Regions from separate parts of the Streptomyces sp. GbtcB6 genome, predicted to be linked through region 1. Evidence: riboswitches for the same ligand, from Rfam matches in the RefSeq annotation. Region 1 holds a riboswitch; each other region holds the start of a gene.
The links. A riboswitch is a leader RNA that binds a small molecule or an ion and turns the genes downstream of it on or off. The one in region 1 is predicted to bind cobalamin.

Region 1 (5,770 bases):
GCCCACGATCTCGGCGGTGTCGGGGCCGGCGGTGGGCACCAGTTTGCGGGGATCCCGCAGCGCCTTGGCGGGGTAACGCCGTTTGGTCCACCGGTACCACCAGAACAGGAACAGTGTGGCGGCGAGGGAGGCGGCGAGGACCGGACCGACGAACTTGAAGACGGTGTCGAACCCCACGTTGTTCTGCCGCCATCGCTCGAACCAGGTCGTACCGCCCGTGAAGAGGATGTACAGCCCCTCGACGACCCAGGCGAGCAGTGCCAGCGCGGCGACGATCCAGATCGCCCTGGTGACGTTGGCGTAGGAGACCCATCGGTGCCACTTCCTGGGGCGGGTGACACCGCGGCGGGCCTCCAGACGGATCGTCAGGGTGTGCCAGCGGCCCAGGAGACCGTGTCCGACCCGGTTGCCCGCGCGTCGCAGGTCCAGAGTCGCCATCGGCGCGTCGCGCGGTAGCTCCTTGCCGGGCGGGTGACGGACGACCCTCGTCATGGTGCCTTCTCCTTACGCGTTCCCGGAGTGGTTCACGGAACGGAGGACGCGCGGGCACCGGCACCTCCCTCCACGGAATCACTCCCGGCACAGCCCGCAACCCGGGCGCCCCACCGGGGAAATCGGGAGGTTTCCGCATGCGGGAGTCCGGCAGACTCGGGGCCATGGACATCGTGATACGACGGGCGGAGCCCGGTGAGTACGAGCCCCTCGGTGAGATCACCGCCCAGGCCTACCTCCGGGACGGCCTCCTCGACTACGGCGAGGGCGACGAGTACCTGCCGGTGCTGAAGGACGTGGCGAGCCGGGCGGCAGCCGCCGACGTGCTCGTGGCCGTGGACGGCGAAGGACTCCTCGGCGGAGTCACCTTCGTCGCCGGCCCCGGCCCGGTCGCCGACATCGCCCGCCCCGGCGAAGCCGAGATCAGGGCGCTCGCGGTCGCACACGAGGCCCGCGGCCGAGGCGCCGGCGAGGCACTCGTCCGTGCCTGCATCGACCGTGCACGGGCCACCGAGGGCTGCACGGCCGTCGTTCTCTCGAGCCAGCGAAGCATGCACGCCGCCCACCGCATCTACGAACGTCTGGGCTTCGTCCGCACACCAGAACGGGACTGGAATCCCGTGCCGCACCTGGACGACATCACTCTGCTCACCTATCAGTTGACGCTCTGACACCGCCGCGACACAACATCTGGGGGTGACGCGACGACCCGGCACTAGATGTATGCTCATGCTCGCTGTCGCCACAGGGGAATCCGGTGCGAATCCGGAACTGTCCCGCAACGGTGTACTTGTGCATGTTCGTGCACAGGAGTCAGTCCGAGGACCTGCCGACAGCACGCCCAGCCACCCGGCGAGGGCGTTCTGACGTCCGGGCCTCGTGGAGTGGGCCAGGGTCTCGACGCGTGCCCGCGTGCGCTCGTGCTGCCCCCTGCCCTCCGCCAGGCCCCGTGCCCAGCGAGGGAGAGCCCCACGTGACCATCGCGCCAGCCGACCCGGCTTCAGCGACCATCTCCGTGGAAGAGGACGGTCCCGGTACCGCGCTGCTGCGGACCCTGGCCGAGCTGACCGCCGACCTCCCCGACGCCGACCCCGGCCGGGTCGCCGCCGCCGCGCTGCGCGGCCGGTCGGCCCGGGCCGACGAGGCGGAGTTGCGCGAGCTGGCCACCGAGGCCGCCGCCGGTCTCATCTCCGAGGATCCCGCCTACTCCAGGCTCGCCGCCCGGCTGCTGACGGTCTCCGTCCGTGCCGAGGCCGCCTCGCAGGGCGTGACGTCCTTCACCGAGTCCGTCGCCGTGGGGCACCGGGAGGGGCTCATCGCCGACCGGACCGCCGAGTTCGTACGGCTGCACGCGGCCCGCCTCGACGCCCTCGTCGACCCCGCCGCCGACGACCGCTTCGGCTACTTCGGCCTGCGTACCCTGCACAGCCGGTACCTGCTCCGGCACCCGATCACCCGCAAGGTCGTCGAGACCCCCCAGCACTTCATGCTCCGGGTCGCCGCCGGCCTGGCGGAGGACGACACCGCCCGCGCCCTGGACGAAGTCGCCGCGCTCTACGGCCTGATGAGCCGCCTCGACTACCTCCCGTCCTCCCCCACCCTCTTCAACTCCGGCACCCGGCACCCCCAGATGTCGTCCTGCTACCTCCTCGACTCCCCGAAGGACGAGCTGGACTCCATCTACGACCGCTACCACCAGGTCGCCCGGCTCTCGAAGCACGCCGGCGGCATCGGTCTTTCGTACAGCCGCATCCGCTCCCGCGGGTCCCTCATCCGCGGCACCAACGGGCACTCCAACGGCATCGTGCCGTTCCTGAAGACCCTCGACGCCTCGGTCGCCGCCGTGAACCAGGGCGGCCGGCGCAAGGGCGCGGCCGCGGTCTACCTGGAGACCTGGCACTCCGACATCGAGGAGTTCCTGGAGCTGCGCGACAACACCGGCGAGGACGCCCGCCGTACGCACAACCTGAACCTCGCGCACTGGGTGCCGGACGAGTTCATGCGCCGGGTGAACGCCGACGAGCTGTGGTCCCTCTTCTCCCCCGCCGACGTGCCGGAGCTGGTGGACCTGTGGGGCGCCGAGTTCGACGCGGCCTACCGGGCGGCGGAGGACAAGGGCCTCGCGCGCAAGACCATCCCGGCCCGTGACCTGTACGGCCGGATGATGCGCACCCTCGCGCAGACCGGCAACGGCTGGATGACCTTCAAGGACGCGGCCAACCGCACCGCGAACCAGACGGCCCTGCCCGGTCACGTCATCCACTCCTCCAACCTCTGCACGGAGATCCTGGAGGTCACGGACGACGGCGAGACGGCGGTCTGCAACCTCGGTTCGGTCAGCCTCGGTGCCTTCGTCGACACGGCGAGCGGTGACATCGACTGGGAGCGGCTGGACGAGACGGTCCGCACCGCCGTCACCTTCCTCGACCGGGTCGTGGACATCAACTTCTACCCGACCGAGCAGGCGGGCCGGTCGAACGCCAGGTGGCGGCCGGTCGGGCTGGGCGCGATGGGCCTCCAGGACGTCTTCTTCAAACTGCGCCTGCCCTTCGACTCCCCCGAGGCCAAGGCACTCTCCACCCGGATCGCCGAGCGGATCATGCTCGCCGCGTACGAGGCCTCCGCCGACCTCGCCGAGCGCAGCGGCCCGCTGCCGGCCTGGGAGAAGACCCGCACCGCGCGGGGCGTGCTGCACCCCGACCACTACGGCGTCGAGTTCACCTGGCCGGAGCGCTGGGCGGCGCTGCGCGCGCGGATCGCCACCACCGGCCTGCGCAACAGCCTGCTGCTCGCCATCGCGCCGACGGCCACCATCGCGTCCATCGCCGGTGTCTACGAGTGCATCGAGCCGCAGGTCTCGAACCTCTTCAAGCGCGAGACGCTCTCCGGTGAGTTCCTCCAGGTCAACTCCTACCTGGTGCAGGACCTCAAGGACCTCGGCGTCTGGGACACCCGCACCCGCGAGGCGCTGCGCGAGGCCAACGGCTCGGTGCAGGACTTCGCGTGGATCCCGGAGGACGTACGACGGCTCTACCGCACGGCGTGGGAGATCCCGCAGCGCGGACTGATCGACATGGCCGCCGCCCGGACCCCGTACCTGGACCAGGCCCAGTCCCTGAACCTCTTCCTGGAGACGCCGACCATCGGCAAGCTCTCCTCGATGTACGCGTACGCCTGGAAGTCGGGCCTGAAGACGACGTACTACCTGCGCTCGCGCCCTGCGACCCGGATCGCCCGCGCGGCCCAAGCCACTGTCCCCGTGCAGCAGACGGCTCCCGAGGACGCCGTCGCCTGCTCCCTGGAAAACCCCGAGTCCTGCGAGGCCTGCCAGTAATGTCCGCCCGTAACCAGAATCTCCTCGACCCCGGCTTCGAGCTGACTCTCCGCCCCATGCGCTACCCGGACTTCTACGAGCGCTACCGGGACGCCATCAAGAACACCTGGACCGTGGAGGAGGTCGACCTCCACTCGGACGTGGCCGACCTCGCGAAGCTCACGCCCGCCGAGCAGCACATGATCGGCCGCCTGGTCGCCTTCTTCGCGACGGGCGACTCGATCGTGGCGAACAACCTGGTGCTGACGCTGTACAAGCACATCAACTCCCCGGAGGCGCGCCTGTACCTGTCGCGCCAGCTCTTCGAGGAGGCCGTGCACGTCCAGTTCTATCTGACCCTGCTGGACACCTACCTCCCCGACCCGGACGACCGCGCCGCCGCGTTCGCCGCCGTGGAGAACATCCCCTCCATCCGCGAGAAGGCCGAGTTCTGCTTCAAGTGGATGGACTCGGTGGACAACCTGGACCGCCTGGAGTCCAAGGCCGACCGCCGCCGCTTCCTGCTCAACCTGATCTGCTTCGCCGCGTGCATCGAGGGCCTGTTCTTCTACGGTGCCTTCGCGTACGTCTACTGGTTCCGCAGCCGGGGTCTGCTGCACGGTCTCGCCACCGGCACCAACTGGGTGTTCCGTGACGAGACGATGCACATGAGCTTCGCGTTCGAGGTCGTCGACACCGTCCGCAAGGAGGAGCCGGAGCTCTTCGACGACGAGCTCCGGCAGCAGGTCACCGACATGCTGCGGGAGGCCGTCGAGGCGGAGCTGCAGTTCGGCCGGGACCTGTGCGGTGACGGTCTGCCGGGCATGAACACCGACTCGATGCGCCAGTACCTGGAGTGCGTCGCCGACCAGCGGCTCGGCCGCCTCGGCTTCGCCCCGGTGTACGGCTCGGAGAACCCGTTCTCCTTCATGGAGCTCCAGGGCGTTCAGGAGCTGACGAACTTCTTCGAGCGGCGCCCGTCCGCGTACCAGGTGGCGGTGGAGGGCACCGTCGACCTGGACGAAGACTTCTGAGCCTCCCGCTCCCCGCGGTCCTCATGGGCCTCCCTGATCTGCCGGTCGATGCGCCGGTCGCGCACGATGCCGAGCACGGACGGGAGGGCCATGAGGACCAGGATGCCGAGGACCAGGACCATTCCGATGAGACCTTCGATCTGGTTTCCGTTCATGGACACCAGTCTCACGCCGGACGCTCCTTACCGTGAGTGGCAGCACTGCCACACACCCTCGAATTACTGCCAGCGACGAGGCACACTGGCAGCATGCTGACGAACGTGGCCACAGTGCTTCTCGACGGTGTGCACCCCTTCGAGCTCGGAGTGGTCTGCGAGGTCTTCGGCCTCGACCGCTCCGACGAGGGGCTGCCGGTGTACGACTTCGCGGTGGTCTCGGCGGAGGGGCCGGCGCTCGGCACCCATGTGCCCGGCCTCACCGTCTCCACGCCGTACGGCATCGACCGCCTCGAGGAGGCGGATCTGATCGCGGTGCCGGCCTCGGACGCCAACGTCGCCCGGGACTACCCGCCCGAGCTGCTCGACGCGCTGCGCCGGGCGGTGGACCGGGGGGCCAGGGTGCTCAGCGTCTGCTCCGGCGTCTTCGTGCTCGGCGCGGCCGGGCTGCTGGACGGGCGCCGGTGTGCCGTGCACTGGCGGCACGCGGACCTGCTGGCCCGCCGCTTCCCGCGGACCCGGGTCGAGCCGGACGTGCTGTACATCGACGAGGACCCGGTGATCACCTCGGCGGGCACCTCGGCCGGTATCGACGCCTGCCTGCACATCGTGCGCAAGGAGCAGGGCCCGGAGGTGGCGGCGAAGATCGCCCGGCGGATGGTGGTGCCCCCGCACCGGGACGGCGGCCAGGCCCAGTACATCGAGCGTCCGCTGCCGGAGGGCCCCTGCGACACGGTCGGCGGGGTGCTGGCCTGGATGACGGAGCACCTCGACGA
Region 2 (5,770 bases), on a different contig from region 1:
GCCGAGGCCTGCGAGGCGTGCGTGCCGCCGGCCGCCAGGACGGTGGCGACCAGCGCGTCGGCCCCGGCGAGGATCTCGTACAGCCCGGGGTCCGCCCCGCGCAGCGAACCGCAGTACACCGGAAGGGCGTTGGCGCCGCGTGCCTCGATCGCGTCGCACAGGGTGTCCACGAAGCCGGTGTTGCCGCTCAGTTCATGGGCCCGGTAGAAGAGCACCCCGACGGTCGGCCGGCCGCTCTCCCGGGTCCGGGTGCCGTGGACGCCGAACTCGGGCATCTTCTGCGGCTCGACGAACCCCTCGCCGGTCAGCAGCACGGTGTCGGACAGGAACCGGGCCAGCTCGGTGAGGTTGGCGGGGCCGCCCTCGACGAGGTACCTGAGGGCCTCGGCGACCACACCCGCCGGCACCGACGACTCGGCCATCAGCTCGGCGTCCGGCACCGTCTCGCCGCCCAGCAGCACGGTCGGGATACCGGCGGCCCGCAGCGCGGCGAGCCCGTCCTCCCAGGCACGCTTGCCGCCGAGCAGCCGTACGACGGCGATGTCCGCGCCCTCGACGAGCGCGGGCAGCTCCGCCGTGACGTCGACGCGCGTCGGATTGCCGATCCGGTAGTCGGCACCGGAGGCGGCCCGGGCCGCCAGCAGATCGGTGTCTGCGGTCGACAACAACAACACAGTGCTCATGCGGGCGCTCCCGGTGGAATGAAAGGCAGTCCTTGCGGCGCGCCCGACTCGATGAGCCGCCAGAGCGCGTCCGTGTCCGCGTGCTGTTCGATCAGGTCGCCGAGCCGGTCGAGCTGCTCCTCGCGCAGCGCGGCGAACGAGGTGTCGGGGGCCGGCACGAACCGGCGGCCCGCGGCGGCCGCCACCTCGCGCAGGAAGGCCCGGCGGAAACCGTCCGACTCCAGGGAACCGTGCCAGTGCGTGCCCCAGGTCTGCCCGACCCGGCAGCCGTCCAAGAAGGGTTCCCCGCCGGTCACTTCGCCGACCCCGTGATGGATCTCGTACCCCTCGACGCGCTCGCCGAGGGCCTCTCCGACGGGCCGGGTGAGCGTCTTCTCCCGGGCGAACCGGACGCGTACGGGCAGCACACCGAGCCCGTCGACGGCCCCCTTGCGGCTCTCGACCTCGTCCTCGATGTGCTCGCCGAGGATCTGGAAGCCGCCGCAGACGCCGAGCACGGGCCGCCCCTCGGCGGCCCGGCGCCGCAGTGCCTCGGCCAGCCCCCGCTCCCGCAGCCACTCCAGGGCCCGGACCGTTCCCCGGGTCCCCGGAACCACCACGAGATCGGCGTCGGCCAGCTCTTCCGGCCGGTCCACGAACCGCACCACCACGCCCGGTTCGGCGGCCAGCGCGTCCACGTCGGTGAAGTTGGACATCAGCGGGATCGCGCAGACGGCGACCCGGAGCACGTCCTCCCCGACGGGCGGGGCCGTGTTCGACTCCCGGACGGTCCCCCGCAGGGAGACCCGGAGCCCGTCCTCCTCGTCGATCCCGAGCCCGTGCCGGAAGGGCAGGACGCCGTAGGTGTGCCGCCCGGTGAGCCCGTGCAGCATGTCCAGCCCGGGTTCGAGCAGCGAGACGTCCCCCCGGAACTTGTTGACGAGGAACCCGGCGACGAGGGCCTGATCCTCCGGCGACAGCAGTGCCACCGTCCCGAAGAAGGAGGCGAAGACGCCCCCGCGGTCGATGTCCCCGACCACGAGCACGGGCAACCCGGCGTTCCGGGCGATCCCCATGTTCACGATGTCGGTCCGCCGCAGGTTGATCTCCGCCGGACTGCCGGCGCCCTCACAGATCACCGCGTCATACGTGCCCCGCAACTCGGCGAGACAGTCGAGCACGGTGCCGAGCAGCCGCTGCTGCCGCCCACCGTGGTACCCGCGCGCGCTCAGCTCACCGACCGGCCTGCCGAGCAGCACGACCTGACTGCTCTGCTCGCCACCGGGCTTGAGCAGCACGGGGTTCATGAGCGCGGTCGGCTCCACCCGGCAGGCCTGCGCCTGCATGGCCTGTGCCCGCCCGATCTCGGCACCTTCGCGCGTGACAAAGGAGTTGAGGGACATGTTCTGTGCCTTGAACGGCGCGACTTTCACACCCTGCCGCACCAGCCACCGGCAGATACCTGCGGTGACGACGCTCTTACCGGCGTCGGAGGTGGTACCGGCTACGAGGAGGCCTCCGTTGTTCATGACGCCCTCCCCGAGAGCGATTTGCGCAGCAGGGCCCCCGCCGCACTCGCCCCCAACGCCAGCCACCCCACCCGCCGCGACAACCGCACCGCCCGATCGATGTCCGCGACTTCCACGGCCCGCCCCTCCCCGTTCAGCACCGGCCGGTGCTCGACCCGCCCGCCATACGACAACGTCCCCCCGAGCCGCACCCCCAACGCCCCGGCGAACGAAGCCTCCACGGGCCCGGCGTTGGGACTCGGATGCTTCGCCGCGTCGGCCCGCCAGGCCCGCACCGCTCCCTTGGTGTCACTCCCGGCCAGGGCGGCCAGTACGGCGGTGAGCCGCGCTCCCGGCCACCCCGCCACGTCGTCCAGCCGCGCCGAAGCCCACCCGTACCGCCGGTACCGGGCCGACTTGTGCCCGACCATGGCGTCCAGGGTGTTGACGGCCCGGAACCCGAGCAGCCCCGGCACCCCGCCGACGGCTCCCCACACCAGCGCGCCGACGACGGCGTCGCTGGTGTTCTCGGCGACGGACTCCACGACCGCCCGTGCGATCCCGTCGGCGTCCAGGGCCTGCGGGTCCCGTCCGCACAGATGCGGCAGCCGCGCACGGGCCGCCTCGACGTCGCCCGCCTCCAGGGCACGCCCGATGACGCGGGCCTCGCGGGCGAGTGAAGTGCCCCCGACGACGGCCCAGGTGGCGGCCGCGGTGAGCGTGACGGACGAGGCGGTGGACGGTCGTACGACCCGTTGGGCAACGGCACCCAGCGCCATGGCGCCACCGGCGCACACGGCGGTGTGCAGCGCGCCCCACCCGCGGTGGTCCCGCCACAGCACCCGCTCCACGGCCCCGGCCGCCCGCCCGAACACGGCGACCGGATGCCCCCGGCGCGGGTCGCCGAGCAGCAGATCACCGAGAAGGCCGGCGGCGGCGCCGTACGCGAAGACGCGATCGGCACCCATCGGCTCAGCCGGCCGCGGGGTCGGGGACGGGCCGGGTACTGAACCTCGGTCGGCAGCCGCGCATGGCGATATGTCCTCACTCAGGGTGTCCGCGCCCTGGTTCGACGAGACCGGCGGTGAGAGTTCCTGGCTCCCGGGGATTGCTACCCCGGTGACAGTGGCGGGACCGCGCCGGATTCACACCGGCTTCCTCCCTTGCCGCCGTACATGGCTCCGGAAGTCCACCACGCCCTGGAAGACCCGTCAACTTGCCGTTGACCTGGGAGGGGAGTGTGTGGGAAGGCCCACACCGGTTGCCCTGCGGGGCCTGTGGGACATGCCGAAGGCTCCTCTCCGAGCGGACGGGAGAGGAGCCTTCTCGATGCCTGTGAGGTGCTGCCGCGTCAGGCCTTCGCCACGATCAGGTGGATACCCCATGCCACGGCGGCCGCGCAGCCGGCGAAGCAGAGGTAGGCGGCGGTCACGGCCAGGGTCGCGGAGTTGCCCTGAGCGGTGGCGCGTTCGCGGGCGGAGAGGCCCTTGATGCCGAGGGTGAACAGGGCCACCAGACCCACCGTGGCCACGAGGCTGACGCCGAAGACGGAGCCGATGGCTGCCCAGTCGATGTTCATGTCGCTTCTTCCTCGGGGTCAGACGGTGGCGGCCGGGTCGGTCGCGGGAGCAGCCGGGGCGGGGGAAGGGGAGGGGATCGTGGCGGTCAGGTCCTCCGCGACCGGGCCCGCGGGGGGCGGGGTCACGGCGGCGATCGCCGTGGTCACCACGCCGGCCGGCTCCACGGCGTCGGTGACGTTGGCGCTGTCCACGACCTCGCGGCGGGAGAGCTTCCAGATCGCGGCGCTGGCGGCCACGAGGAAGACGGCGACGACCGCCGTGCCCCAGTCGCCGAGGTCCGTCACGGACTCGGCTAGGGCGCCGACCAGCGCGGCGGCCGGGAGCGTGAGCACCCAGGCGACCATCATCCGGGTCGCGGTGGACCAGCGGACCGTGCCGCCCTTGCGGCCGAGGCCCGCGCCCATCACCGAACCGGAGACGACGTGCGTGGTGGAGAGGGAGAAGCCGAGGTGGGAGGAGGCCAGGATGGCGGTGGCCGCGCTGGTCTGGGCGGCGAAGCCCTGCTGCGGCTGGAGGTCGGTCAGGCCCTTGCCCATGGTGCGGATGATCCGCCAGCCGCCGATGTAGGTGCCGAGCGCGATCGCGAGGCCGGCGGAGAGGATGACCCAGGTGGGAGGGTTCGAGCCGGGGGCGATGGAGCCGCCCGCGATCAGCGCGAGGGTGATGATGCCCATCGTCTTCTGCGCGTCGTTGGTGCCGTGCGCGAGCGAGACCAGTCCGGCGGAGGCGATCTGGCCGGCGCGGAAGCCCTTGCGGGTGGCGTTGTCGTCGGCGTTCTTGCCGATCCCGTAGGACAGGCGGGTGGCGAGCATCGCCGCGAGGCCCGCGACCACGGGGGCGGCGACCGCCGGGAGCAGGACCTTGGTGACGAGCACGTCGCCGTGGACCGCGCCGAGGCCGGCGGAGGCGACGGTGGCGCCGATCAGACCACCCATCAGGGCGTGCGAGGAACTGGAGGGCAGGCCCACCAGCCAGGTCACGAGGTTCCAGAGGATGGCGCCGACGAGTGCGGCGAAGATGACCTCGGGACGAATGCCGTTCTCGTCGACGAGACCCTTGGAGATCGTGTTGGCGACCTCCACCGAGAGGAAGGCGCCCACCAGGTTGAGCGCGGCGGACATGGTCACCGCGATCTTGGGCTTGAGCGCACCGGTCGAGATGGTCGTGGCCATCGCGTTGGCGGTGTCGTGGAAACCGTTCGTGAAATCAAACGCGAGTGCGGTTACCACCACAATCGCCAAGATCAGCGAGAAGTTTTCCATTTACCCAGGCAATCTTTCGAGGTCATTGGCTGTTGGACCGTAGGCAACCTGGATGAACGGAAGGTGAACTGGGGCGGTCCTGGTGGTGTCTGGAATCAACTTTGCGATGTCCGGGGGCGGGGTGGACCGAGGCCGCCGTCCCGGTGCCGGTCCGGCGGCCCAGTCCCGCCTTGACTAGAGGCCCATGGCGAACGACTTCAGCCGGCCCGCCGACCCGTTGAAGAGATTCTGGTCACCCGGCAGGCTGCCGCTGTTGTCGTACTGCCAGAAGGTCCAGGACGACCATCCGGCCGGCAGTGCTCCCGCGTCCGCCGAGCCGTGGCGGGCGATCCACAGCGCATGGTCGGCGGCGAACGCGCTGCTGCCACCGGTGCAGAGGTTCCACCAGTTGGTGGTCGTGTAGATCACCGGCCGCCGGCCGGTCTCCCGCTGCAGTTCATCGCTGAAGGACCTGATCCACTTGATCATCCTGGAGTGGCTCAGTCCGTAGCACCTGTGCTTCTTGTCGTACGGGTTGTACTCGACGTCGAGCGCGGGCGGCAGCGTCCAGCCGTCCGCCGTCCAGGTGCCGCCGTGGCTGACGAAGTACGCGGCCTGCCGGGCGCCCGACGACTTGTCCGGCAGGGCGAAGTGGTAGGCGCCCCGCACGATTCCCGCCTGGCGCGAACCGTTGTACTGCTGGCCGAAGTAGGGGTTGAGGTAGGTGGTGGACTCGGTTGCCTTGATGTATACGAACCTGGCGCCTTTCGCCTTGGCGC
Region 3 (5,770 bases), on a different contig from region 1:
TCCGCGAAGTGCCGGCCGATCTCGGCGAGCGAGAAGCCGAGGGTCTGCGCGGTGCGCACGTAATGCAGCCAGGCGACCGTCTCCGGCGGGAAGTCGCGATAGCCGTTGGCCAGCCGACGACCCGTGACAAGGCCGATCCGCTCGTAGAAGCGAATGGTGTCCCTGCTCATGCCCGCCCGCGCGGCCAGCCCCCCGATGCGCACGACCTGCCCCCACTCACACTTGACCTTGGACCGTACTCCACTGTTTAGCGTGAGGCCGCCGCTGCCACTCGACCAGCAGGAGCCTCGCCGTGAGCCGTCCGTCCGCTCCCTCCCGACCCGCCTATCTCCAAGTCGTCCGCGCGAGCGCCTGGTACGACCTCGTCGTCACGGCGGGATTCGCCACGCCCTGGACCTACGCTCTGGTCCATGACTCCCTGTCCTCGATGGGCGGGGAGCTCGGGCTGGGCGTCCTGCCCGCGCTCGATCCGATGCAGACCCTCTACGCGAACCTCATGGGTTCGGTCGTGGTGATCTGGGCACTCCTGCGGATCGTCAGGCCGCAGCCGTCGCACGGACTGTTCGACGGCGCGGCCCGTGTCCTGTTCGCCACCTGGCAGGCGTACGCGCTGGGCCATGGCGCGCCGCGACTGCTGTGGCCCTTCCTCACGCTGGAGGCGGCCTTCGGTCTCGCCCAGCTGTGGCCGGGGTGGTGGACCCGGCGGACCGGCCCCGGCCTCCGCCTCGCACCCACTCGGCCGGCGGGCCGGTACACACGGATGCGACACCCCCTAGCCCAACGGCCTGCCCGCGTCGTCCGTCGCCGCGAGGATGCGGCGGCCGATCTCGTGCAACTGCCGGACCTGGGACCGGGTCAGCGGGTCGAGGACCATCCGGCGTACGGCCGCCACGTGCCCGGGTGCCGAGTCGACGACCTTCTCCCAGCCGGCGTCCGTCAGCGTCGCCACGGTGAAGCGGACGTTGTCCGGGTCCGGCTCCCGGCGCAGCCAGCCCCGGTCCTCAAGCCGCTTGGCGACGTGGGAGGGCCGGGACAGCGAGCCGTTGGCGAACATCGCCAGTTCGCTCATCCGCAGGGTCCGGCCGGGTGCCTCGGAGAGTCCCGCCAGCACCTGGTACTCGAAGTGGCTGATTCCCGCGTCCCGCTGCAACTGCGCGTCCAGCTCCGCCGGCAGCCGGACCAGCACCCCGGCCAGAACGAGCCAGCACTGCGTCTCGTCATCCGTCAGCCAGCGAGGCTCGGGAGTCTCCATGAGAAAAGGCTAGCTTGACGGCTCAACTGTCCATACCCGTGGGTAGGTTATCGCGCGAGGGCCTGACCAGCCCGGCTTGCCCGGCGGGCGCCCTTCAAGTCCCCTCCGGTCACAGTCTGTTCATCCATGCCATGGACGGACGGGCAGTCATTGAGGGGCGAACGGCCGCGGTCCGGCCGGTTCGTCCGGTCCGGCCCCGTGAGCACCGTTACCGACGGTTACGTTGCGCCTGGCGGCGGACGGGCCGAGGCCGAGACGGGCGAGACGGCCGAGGCGTTCACCGTGCCGAGGACGAGAAGGGCGAAAAGGGCGAGGGGGGCGACCGACGCGGTCGACCGCACGCCCGCCCTCGGCGCTTCGGAGATCGCACGCCACCGGCTGATGGCCGACGCCGCCGAGCGGCCCGTGACACCCTGGTCTCCGAGGGGCCGGCCACGCCGGACGGCCTCGCCCGTTGGGACACCGCCTTCCGGAAGGTCGAGGCCGACACCAGCGGACTCCGCTTCTTCGGAGCCTCCTTCGTCACCGGCGGCCGCCGCGCCTGGCCGTCGGCCGTGGCGGCTCGGGCCCGGGCCGGTCGGTGTCCTGCGACGGGTCGGCGTGCTGTGGACGGAACGGGCACGAGAAGATCGTCCGTGACCCACGCGTCCACCCGACCCCGGAAGGAACCGACGAGATCATGCGCCTCATCGTGGCCCGCGGCCCGGCGGAGGTGTCCGGATGACCGGCGCCGAGGAACACGTCCTGCTGCACGTCGACGGACGGGCCGCGCACATCACGCTCAACCGGCCGAAGGCCATCAACGCGCTGTCGCACGCGATGGTGCGCCGCATCGACGAGGCGCTCACCGCCTGGGAGCACGACCCGGCCGTCCGTACCGTCGTCATCACCGGAGCGGGGGAGCGCGGTCTGTGCGCGGGCGGCGACATCCGCGCCGTCCACGACGACGCCCGCGACGGCGACGGGTCGGCCGCGGCTGCCTTCTGGCGGGACGAGTACCGGCTCAACGCCCGCATCGCCCGGTACCCGAAGCCGTACGTCGCCGTGATGGACGGCATCGTGATGGGCGGCGGGGTCGGTGTCTCGGCCCATGGCAGCGTCCGGATCGCCACCGAGCGGTCGCGGATCGCCATGCCCGAGACCGGGATCGGCTTCGTGCCCGACGTCGGCGGCACCTACCTGCTCGGCCGCGCGCCCGGCGAACTCGGCACCCATCTCGCCCTGACCGGCGCCCGGATCGGCGCCGCCGACGCGATGCTGTGCGGACTCGCCGACCACTACATGCCCTCCGGCTCGCTCCGGGCGTTCGTCGCCGACCTCGCCACCCTGGCCGTGCCCGAGGCGCTCGCCCGGCAGGTCCGGCAGGCGCCGGACGGGGAGTTGGCCGGGCACCGGGCGTGGATCGACGCCTGCTACCCGGCCGACACGGTCGAGGAGATCGTCCAGCGACTGCTCGCGCACGGCGACCCGGCGGCGAAGGAGACGGCGGACACCCTGCTCGCCAAGTCGCCCACCGCCCTGAAGGTCACGCTGAAGGCGCTGCGCCGGGCCCGGCAACTCGGCTCGCTGGAACGGGTCCTGGACCAGGAGTACCGCGTCTCCTGCGCGACCCTCGCGAGCCATGACCTGGTGGAGGGCATCCGTGCCCAGGTCGTCGACAAGGACCGTGCCCCGCACTGGTCCCCGGAGACCCTCGCCGAGGTCACCGACGCCGACGTCGACCGCTTCTTCGCCCCGCTCGGCGAGCGCGAACTGGGCCTCGCCCCACCCGTCTGAGCCGTCCCACCGGCCGCCCACCAGGCGCGAGATGAAGATCACGCCTGGTGATGCGGTCTTGGCCGTGCCCCTGACACGCGGTACGGTCTGTCCGATATCGACGACGGCGAGACGGAAGCCGGTGGAAATCCGGAACGGTCGCGCCACTGTATGCGGGAGCCCCAGGGCTGCTCGTGAGTCAGACCCGTGGCCGTCGTCCTGTGCACCACCGAGATGGGACGCGAACTCCCAGAGGAGGTCCTGCCATGGCGCAGACCGTCGCTCCGCCGACAGCCACCACCCCCGCCGTTCCCGCGAAGCTGCCGCTGTCCGCGATAGCTCCCTGGGCGGTGTTCTTCGGCATCCTGATGCTGATCCTGCTCTACTTCGTCGGCGCCGAACAGGGCGCCACCTCCGTGTTCAGCGGCACGGACGTCCACGAGTGGGTGCACGACGCCCGCCACCTGCTCGGCTTCCCCTGCCACTGACGCGAGGGGCGCCGTACCACCCATGAACTCCGCAACGGTCCGGAACCTCCTGGTGCGGGGCATGCTCGCCGGCCTGGCCGCCGGCCTGCTGGCCCTCGTCGTCGCCTACCTGCTCGGTGAGCCGAACGTCGACAAGGCCATCAGCTTCGAGGACGCCCACTCGCACGAGCACGAGATGGAGGTCGTCTCCCGCTCCCTGCAGTCCACCGCCGGCCTGGCCACCGGTGTCCTGGTCTACGGGGTCGCCTTCGGCGGCATCGCCGCCCTGGCCTACTGCTTCGCCCTCGGCCGGGTCGGCCGCTTCTCGCCGCGGGCGACCGCGCTGCTGCTGTCCGGCTGCGCGCTGACCGCCGTCTACGTGGTGCCGTTCCTGAAGTATCCGGCCAACCCGCCGTCGGTGGGCGACCCGGACACCATCGGCAAGCGGACCACGCTGTACTTCCTGATGATGCTGCTCAGCGTGCTCCTCGCGGTCGCCGCCACCATCCTCGGCAAACGGCTCCAGCCGCGGCTGGGCACCTGGTGGGCGACCGTGCTGGCGGTGGTCGCGTTCGGCGTCCTCATCGGGCTGGCGTACCAGTTCCTGCCGGTCATCAACGAGGTGCCGAAGGACTTCCCGGCCACCCTGCTGTGGCGGTTCCGGCTCTCGGCGCTCGCCATCCAGGCGGCGCTGTGGGGCGGATTCGGCCTGCTGTTCGGTGAGTTGGCCGACCGCGTCCTCAACCCGAGGCCGGCGAAGGCGCCGGCCGCCGCACGCACGGTGCCCGCGGCACACTGACCGACTCCGCGGCACACCGAACGACACACGAGGGCCCCCGGGAACCGTCCGGGGGTCCTCGCGCGTCCGCTGTGCCGACCTCACGTGCCGGTGGACGGCCCCACCTTCACCGACAGCTCCGTCGAGCCCTTGAGCGGCAGCGAAAGGGTGCGGAAGCCGTTGGCCGGGTCGCGGATGTAGTCGAGGTAGTCGGGCTCGGCGTTGTCGTTCATCACCAGCGCACCCCGGCGCAGTTGCGGTGCGACGGTCTCCATGACCTGGCGGGCCAGCGAGGGGCCCGAGTCGACCGGCCAGCCGTCGATGAGCGCGAAGTCGACGGGCCCGCCCAGGTCGCGCAGCGTCTCCCGGGCGTCCCCGATCCGGAGGTCGACCAGGTCGGCGAGGCCCGCCTCGGCGAGGTTGCCCAGGGCGGTGGCCGCCTTCTCCGGAACGATCTCGGAGCCGATCACCGTGCCGCCGCCGTTGTCACGGACCGCGGTGGCGAAGTAGAGCGTGGAGACGCCCAGCGAGGTGGCGAACTCGACGACACGCCTGGCGCCGACGGCCCGGCACAGCAGATAGATCAGGTCGCCCTGTGCGGGATGGACGGCGAAGCCGACGTCGGGAAAGGCGTGCGGGTCCCGGGTGCCGCCCCGTGGACCACCCCCGGCGGGGCGGCGGTGCTCGGCCTGGATCCGGTCGAGTACGGCCCGGACCCGGGGATCCTGCAGCGGACTGGTGGCGTGCTCGGTCGACATCCCGAACCCTCGATTCCTGCGGTCAACACCATCGATACGGTCTGTGGAGTATCACGATATATCGATTGGGTGGGTCTGGGGGTCCCTGCGGGTGCTGCCTTGCGCAATCAATGCTTGCGGGCGTCCGGCCGACGGGGCCGTATCCTTCGGGCCGTGACGGCGACTTATGTACTGGACGGCACCGAGATCAGGACCCTGGAGGACTTCTGGCGGGTGATCGGCGAGGCGGTCAACGGGCCCGGCGGCTACTTCGGCCGCAACCTCGACGCGTTCGTCGACTGTCTCAGGGGCGGCTTCGGCACACCCGAGGACGGTGATTTCGTGTTCGAGTGGCGCGACCACGAGACGTCCCGGGCACACCTGGGCCATGCGGAGACCGCTCGTCAACTGGAGCTCCGGCTCGCCCGCTGCCACCCGGCCAACCGTGCGACGGTCGCGGCGGAGTTGGCCGAGGCCCGCGCCGGTCGCGGGGCCACCGTCTTCGACTGGCTGGTGGCCATCTTCGAAGAGCAGGCCCCCGGTGCGGTACGACTGCTGTGAACCCGCCGTGAACCCGTGGTGTCTTCGGCGCGCGGCCGGTGCCGCACTCGCGTCCGCGGCCGCTGACAAGGAAAGATGGGCGGCGAGCGATCGATCAACGACTGCGGAGGAAGTGGACTCATGCCGCATGAGCGAGCGGGCCGGCCGGCGGCTCCGGAGGACCTCGTCGACGTGGCCCGGCTGGTCACGGCCTACTACGCGCTGCACCCCGACCCGTCCG
Region 4 (5,770 bases), on a different contig from region 1:
CCTCCGTCGCGGACCTGTTCACCGAGGACGGGTGGTGGGAGTGGCCGCCGCCCGGGGACGGGCGGCGGGCCGAGGGGCGGGCGGCACTCGCCGCGTACTTCGGCTCCCGGCCGCCGGGCCGCCTCTCCCGGCGTGTGATGTCCAACATCCTCGTCACGGTGACGGGACCGGACACGGCGACCGCGACGTCGTACTTCCAGACGTACCGGGTCGACGGTCACGACGCGGGACGCGAGGGGGGATCCGGCGGCGGAATGGTCCCGGCCGGGCCGCCCGTCCAGGTCGGTCACTACCAGGACGGGTTCCGGCGCGTCGACGGGCGGTGGCTTCTGGCGTCCAGGTCCCTGGTGCTGCCGTTCGGCGGGCCGACCCCCACCGCGGGCGGCTGAAGCCGTGCCGCGCGCAACCCGGCTCGCCCGAGGCTCAGTTGACGGCGCGCTCGGCTGTGATGAGCATCTCCGCCAGGTCGGCGAGGGTGGCCAGCTGGCGGGGGTTCATCTGCGGGGCGCGGGCCGCCAGGCGGACCAGGCCGCTCTCGCGGAGCCGGGAGAGCGGGTCGGCCTGGGCCTCCAGACCCTGGAGCACCGGCTGGAGCGCCTCGTACAGCGCCTCCGGCTCGTCTGCGGTGAAGAAACCGGCCGGCAGGCCGAAGAACCGCCGCAGCCGGTCGGTGTGTTCGAGGCTCGGCAGCCCGCTCTTGCGCCACTCGCTCAGCCACTGCCTGCTGGTGCCCGCGATCGCCGCGAGCTCGCCCAGCGAGTACCGCTTGCCGTCGGGGCGGCGCCGGTTCTCGCGGATGAAGTCCAGCCGCTGCCGCACCCGTTCGGCGAGCCCCGCCTCGGGCGCGGCCCCGCCCGCGAGGAGTTCGGCGACCACCCCGACCGGGATCCCGGTGCGGTACGACAGGTCGGCCACGTCCAGCACCTCGGGCAGCCGTCCGGGGCGTCCGGTCAGCTCCCCGAGCCGTTCCAGTACGCCGGTCAGCGGGGCATGGGCGTCACTCACCAAGGTCCCCCTGGACACGCGTGGTTGGTCGGTCGGCCGAGCAGACGCGAGGCTATCCAATCACCGGTCCCGGCCACCAGACATGACAAGGACCACTGCCCAAGGGGGCAGCAATCGTTGACATGTGACGGACCGGCAGGAAAGGATCACCTCACCAGGCCACGGTCGAACCGACCCGCCCCGGGTGCCGCCTATGGGGGAGCGGCATCCGGGGCGACCAGCCGCCCCGCCTCCTCCCCAGAAGGTGAGGCGAACCGATGCCGCAGCCCGTCCTGCTCCTCGGTGCCGGCCGCCGGCGCGCGTACGACGAGTTCGTGCTGACGCGTGTCGCCGCGGTCCGCCCGGTGCTGCTGGTGGACGCCGCACCGCCGGCCTGGGCACAGCAGTGCCTGGCCGGTCACCTCGCGGCGGACCCCGGCAAGGGCGGCGCGACGGCATCGGCGGTGCTGCGGTTCGCGGCCAGGCACCGGGTCCGCGGCGTGCTGACCCACATGGGCGAGTACGCGGTCACCGCCGCCACGATCGCCGGGCAGTTGGGGCTGCCCGGCACCTCCCTCGCCGCGGCCGCCGCGTGTGCCGACCCGCCCGCGCTGCGCACGCTGCTGGCCGGCCACGCGGTCCCCGTCGACGCCCCCGGCACGCCCCGTGTCTCGGCCGAGACGGTCGTCCTCGACGGCGAGATCCGCATCGCCGCCATCACCCGTACGACCCTGGGTCCGGCGCCCGCCCGGCAGCCGCTCCGGCACACCGTGCACGCCCACGACGGCCTGCTGCACAACCGTTTCCTGCGGCTGGCCGTCGACCGCACCGTGCACGCCCTCGGCGTCGGCCGGGGCGTCCTGCACATCGGCCTCACCCTCACCGACCGCGGTCCCCGGGTCACCGACGTCGCCCCGCATCTCCCGGGCGACCTGATCCCGCTCCTCGTCAAGCGGGCCACCGGCGTCGACCTCGCCCAGGCCGCGGCCGCCCTCGCCACCGGCGAGGTGCCCGACACGACGCCCACCCGGCAGCGGGCGGCCGCCATCCAGTTCGCCTACCCGGCCGCCACCGGCCGCCTCGACCACCTGGACCTCTCCCCCGACGCCGCCCACGAGCCCGGCGCCGACCGCATGCTCCTCACCCGGCACACCGGCGACCACGTCACCGCCGGTCCGCACGCCACCGCCGCCGACCGGCTGGCCCTCTGGGTGGCGGTCGGCGAGACCCCGGCCCACTGCGACGACGCGCTGCGCCGGATGGCCCGCCACCTGTCCGCAGGCATCGCCCCGCTCGCGAACGCGGCCTGAGCGCTCCGCTGGAAGTGCCGCGACATGCCGTCGGTCGACTGCGGCGCCGTCGTGGCTGGTCGCGCCCACGCGGCGGCAGCCGCATATCGGATACGGCCCCGCGCCCCTTCAGGGCGCTACCGAATCGCAGTGGACGAGGTCCGTACGAGCCGCCCTAGAACGCGATCGTCCGTATCAACTCGCCTGCCTCACCCAGCACTTCGACTTCCTCCCGGCTCATCGTCGGATTGACCGCCCGCCGCCGCAGAGCCTCCGCCAGCCCCTCCTCGGACAGTTCGGCCGGGTCGGCGAGCAGGGCCGCCAGCAGCTTGTGCGCCAACGGGTAAGCACCCAGCGCCACTTGAGCGAGGATCACCGCGGACATGCCCCAGTCGAGCCCGGGCGGCCCGTCCTCGGCGTTGGTCCAGTCGATGACCCGCGGGCCGTCGGGAGTCAGAATCACGTTGTCCGGATGCAGGTCCAGGTGGAGGACCCGGGTGCCGGGGTCGGCAGGGTCCCGGCCGGGCACGGCGTGCAGCCGCCGCAGCAGCGAGGCGAGCAGCGCACCGCCCTCCTCCGCGTCCGTCTCCCCCGCCAGCAGCGCCGCCAGCATGGTCGGCCCGGACAGCCGCTCCATGACCAGTTCGGTACGGGACCCGGAGGGCCGCACCCGGGGCGCCGGGTACCCGTGCTCCCGTACGTACGCCATCACCGCGCCCTCGGCGGCCGCGTCCCCCCGGCCGTCCCGGTCCCGGCGCAGCACCCACGCCTCGTCGATCTCGTACACATCGGCCGAACGCCCCGAGCCGAGCAGTCTCCCCGTCATGGCGTGACCATAACGAGTCGGTCCCCGCACAGCCCCCTCTCAGCTTCCCCCGGGCGGCCGGTAAGGTAGCCGGGTCGTCATCACCCGTACGGGGGGAAGCCGGTGCAATTCCGGCGCTGACCCGCAACCGTGAGCCACACCTGGTGGCAAGCCGGACCGCCGCGCCCGGGACGTTGATCGGCTCATGTGCGCCGGCGCCCGCCGTCGCACGGCACCGTCGAGGTTTACGGAGCCGAGCCGCCGGGGTGTCCCGTGCTGCCCGGCTCCCCGCAGGGAGAGGCACCCGCCGACCATGACCGTCCTCCGCCGCACCGCCGGGGTGCTGGCCGCCACCGCCGTCATCGGTACCGCCACGCCCGCGACGACCGCACTCGCCGCCGGCACGTCCCCGTCGCCGTCCGCGTCGGCGGTCCTCCCGTCGGGGCTGTACGGCAGTTCGGACCCCAAGTTCGACGGCGTCTGGCGCCAGTCCCTCGCCCTGCTGGCCCAGCGCGCGGTGGGGCTGACCCCGGCCGCGAAGGCGGTGGACTGGCTGGCCGGGCAGCAGTGCGCGAACGGCTCGTTCGCCGCGTTCCGCGCCGACCCGGCGGCGGCCTGCGACGCCAAGGTGGCGGTCGACACGAACAGCACGGCGGCCGCCGTACAGGCGCTGAAGGCGGCCGGCGGGCACGACGCCGCCGCGGACAAGGCCGTGACCTGGCTGAAGTCGCAGCAGAACAAGGACGGCGGCTGGGGCTACACCCCGGGCTCGGCCAGCGACACCAACTCCACCGGTGTGGTCATCGGCGCGCTCGCGGCGGCCGGCGAGAGCGCGGACAGGTCGCCGTACGACCTCCTCGCCAAGTGGTCCATCCCCTGCGCCGAGGACGGTGGCGGCGCCCTCGCCTACCAGCCGGACAAGCAGGGGAAGCTGGCCGCCAACGCGGACGCGACCGCGGCCGGGGTGCTCGGGGCCCTCGGCAGGGGGTTCGTGACGACGGCCGGGAAGGCCCCGGCAAAGGGCTACGCCTGCGCCGACTCCGACCAGGCCCTCACCCGGGAGGAGGTGGCCCGCAACGGCGCCGCGTACCTGGGGGACGCCACGTCCGCGACCGGCCACCTCGTCTCCACGCTGCCCGGTGCCAAGCCCCAGCCGGACTACGGCAACACCGCCGACGCGGTCGTCGCCATGGCCGCGCAGGGCTGGACGAAGCCGGCGAAGAAGCCGTACGCCTGGCTGGAGGCGCACGCCGTGCCGTGGGCGGAGCAGAGCGGGCCGGCGGCCTACGCCGAGCTGATCCTCGCCGCGCACGCGATGGGCGCGGACCCGCGTGACTTCGGCGGCACGAACCTGGTGACGGCGCTGAACGCGACGGGCCCGGCCCCGCGGACCGCAGCCGCGAAGCACACCGAGGAGAAGAAGTCCGGCAGCAGCGTGTGGTGGATCGTCGGCACCGGCCTCGTCGCCGGTATCGGCATCGGCTTCCTGCTCAGCGGCCGCCGGAAGCAGCAGCAGCTGTGACCGCGGTCCGCCGTGCGGCGCTGCTGCTCCTGGCCGCGCTGACGCTGTGCGCGGCGGCCGCCGGGCCGGCGGCGGCCACCGGTTACCGCTACTGGTCCTTCTGGGAGCGGGACGGCGCGCGCTGGACGTACGCCACGCAGGGCCCCGCCACCGCGCGGCCCGCCGACGGTTCGGTCGAGGGGTTCCGCTTCGCGCTGAGCGAGGACTCGGCGGACGCGTCGCGGCCGCGCGGCACGGCGGACTTCGGGACGATCTGCGCCGGTACGCCCGCCGTCGGGGGCCGGAAGCGGGTGGGGCTGGTCGTCGACTTCGGTACGGCGGCGGACGCGCCCTCGGGAGAGCGGCCGCCTGCGCGACGGACGGCCTGCGCGGTGGTGTCCGCGGACGCGACGGCGGCGGAGGCGCTGGCGGCAGTGGCGAAGCCGCTGCGGTACGACACGAACGCGTTGTTGTGCGCGATCGGGGGGTATCCGTCGCGGGGGTGCGGGGAGAAGGTGGCCGCGGGGGGTACGTCGGACAGCGGGCCGTCGCTTGGCCTGGCGGCCGGCGTGGGGGTGGTCGTGGTGGTGGCTGCGGGTGCCCTCTGGCAGGCACGGCGGCGGAAGAATGCGTGAGCGCCACAGTGCGGGCCGGTGGGGGCTGGTCGCGCAGTTCCCCGCGCCCCTGAAGGGGCGCCGCAGTCGCGTCAGCTTCATGGCTGCGGGCAGTCGTGCCGCTGGGGCGATGGGGGTCCCCCCGCGCGAGCGAAGCCGAGCGTGGGGGAGGGTGGGCGCAGCGGCACCCCGCAAGCGCGGGCGAGCGAAACCCCCCGTCCCCCGGCAGCAGCGCCGCTCCCCCGTACACCCCGGCGCCTGGTGGCTCTGGTCCCTCTCCCTCGGTGTCGCCGCGTCCCGTACCACCAACCCGCTCCTCCTCGCCCTCCTCGTCACGGTCACCGCCTACGTCGTGGCCGTCTGCCGGACCCGGTCCGCCCCCTGGTCCCGTTCCTACGCCGCCTTCGCCAGGCTCGCCCTCGCCGTTCTCCTCGTCCGCCTCGCCTTCACCGTCGTGCTCGGCTCCCCCGTCCCCGGCGCGCACACCCTCGTCACCCTCCCCGAAGTGCCCCTCCCCCACTGGGCCCAGGGCATCCGGCTCGGTGGCCGGGTCACCGCCGAGGCACTCGTCTTCGCC

Region 2: another riboswitch for cobalamin. It lies ahead of KVT45_RS00265 (cobalamin biosynthesis protein); the one in region 1 lies ahead of KVT45_RS49180 (ribonucleoside-diphosphate reductase subunit alpha).
Region 3: another riboswitch for cobalamin. It lies ahead of KVT45_RS03150 (CbtB-domain containing protein); the one in region 1 lies ahead of KVT45_RS49180 (ribonucleoside-diphosphate reductase subunit alpha).
Region 4: another riboswitch for cobalamin. It lies ahead of KVT45_RS26390 (prenyltransferase/squalene oxidase repeat-containing protein); the one in region 1 lies ahead of KVT45_RS49180 (ribonucleoside-diphosphate reductase subunit alpha).

The regions. Positions count from the first base shown of each region.
Region 1 covers NZ_JAGXJL010000070.1:14,696-20,465, reverse strand. Annotated here, with positions in the region: gene KVT45_RS49190 (hypothetical protein) at 1-492, opposite strand, end outside; gene KVT45_RS49185 (GNAT family N-acetyltransferase) at 657-1,163, shown strand; cobalamin riboswitch at 1,199-1,341, shown strand; gene KVT45_RS49180 (ribonucleoside-diphosphate reductase subunit alpha) at 1,466-3,826, shown strand; gene KVT45_RS49175 (ribonucleotide-diphosphate reductase subunit beta) at 3,826-4,839, shown strand; gene KVT45_RS49170 (hypothetical protein) at 4,752-4,994, opposite strand; gene KVT45_RS49165 (helix-turn-helix domain-containing protein) at 5,088-5,770, shown strand, end outside.
Region 2 covers NZ_JAGXJL010000001.1:48,253-54,022, reverse strand. Annotated here, with positions in the region: gene cobN (cobaltochelatase subunit CobN) at 1-683, opposite strand, end outside; gene KVT45_RS00270 (cobyric acid synthase) at 680-2,191, opposite strand; gene KVT45_RS00265 (cobalamin biosynthesis protein) at 2,188-3,138, opposite strand; cobalamin riboswitch at 3,238-3,380, opposite strand; gene KVT45_RS00260 (hypothetical protein) at 3,522-3,749, opposite strand; gene KVT45_RS00255 (inorganic phosphate transporter) at 3,768-5,012, opposite strand; gene KVT45_RS00250 (lysozyme) at 5,187-5,770, opposite strand, start outside.
Region 3 covers NZ_JAGXJL010000002.1:35,005-40,774, reverse strand. Annotated here, with positions in the region: gene KVT45_RS03165 (MerR family transcriptional regulator) at 1-203, opposite strand, end outside; partial or broken gene KVT45_RS56085 (hypothetical protein) at 293-706, shown strand; gene KVT45_RS03160 (MarR family winged helix-turn-helix transcriptional regulator) at 773-1,252, opposite strand; gene KVT45_RS03155 (enoyl-CoA hydratase/isomerase family protein) at 1,973-3,028, shown strand; cobalamin riboswitch at 3,096-3,237, shown strand; gene KVT45_RS03150 (CbtB-domain containing protein) at 3,274-3,495, shown strand; gene KVT45_RS03145 (CbtA family protein) at 3,518-4,273, shown strand; gene KVT45_RS03140 (O-methyltransferase) at 4,354-5,010, opposite strand; gene KVT45_RS03135 (barstar family protein) at 5,164-5,550, shown strand; gene pgm (phosphoglucomutase (alpha-D-glucose-1,6-bisphosphate-dependent)) at 5,671-5,770, shown strand, end outside.
Region 4 covers NZ_JAGXJL010000016.1:63,998-69,767, forward strand. Annotated here, with positions in the region: gene KVT45_RS26370 (nuclear transport factor 2 family protein) at 1-389, shown strand, start outside; gene KVT45_RS26375 (XRE family transcriptional regulator) at 424-1,005, opposite strand; gene KVT45_RS26380 (hypothetical protein) at 1,263-2,294, shown strand; gene KVT45_RS26385 (phosphotransferase family protein) at 2,449-3,099, opposite strand; cobalamin riboswitch at 3,154-3,283, shown strand; gene KVT45_RS26390 (prenyltransferase/squalene oxidase repeat-containing protein) at 3,392-4,600, shown strand; gene KVT45_RS26395 (SCO2322 family protein) at 4,597-5,214, shown strand; gene KVT45_RS26400 (energy-coupling factor transporter transmembrane protein EcfT) at 5,324-5,770, shown strand, end outside.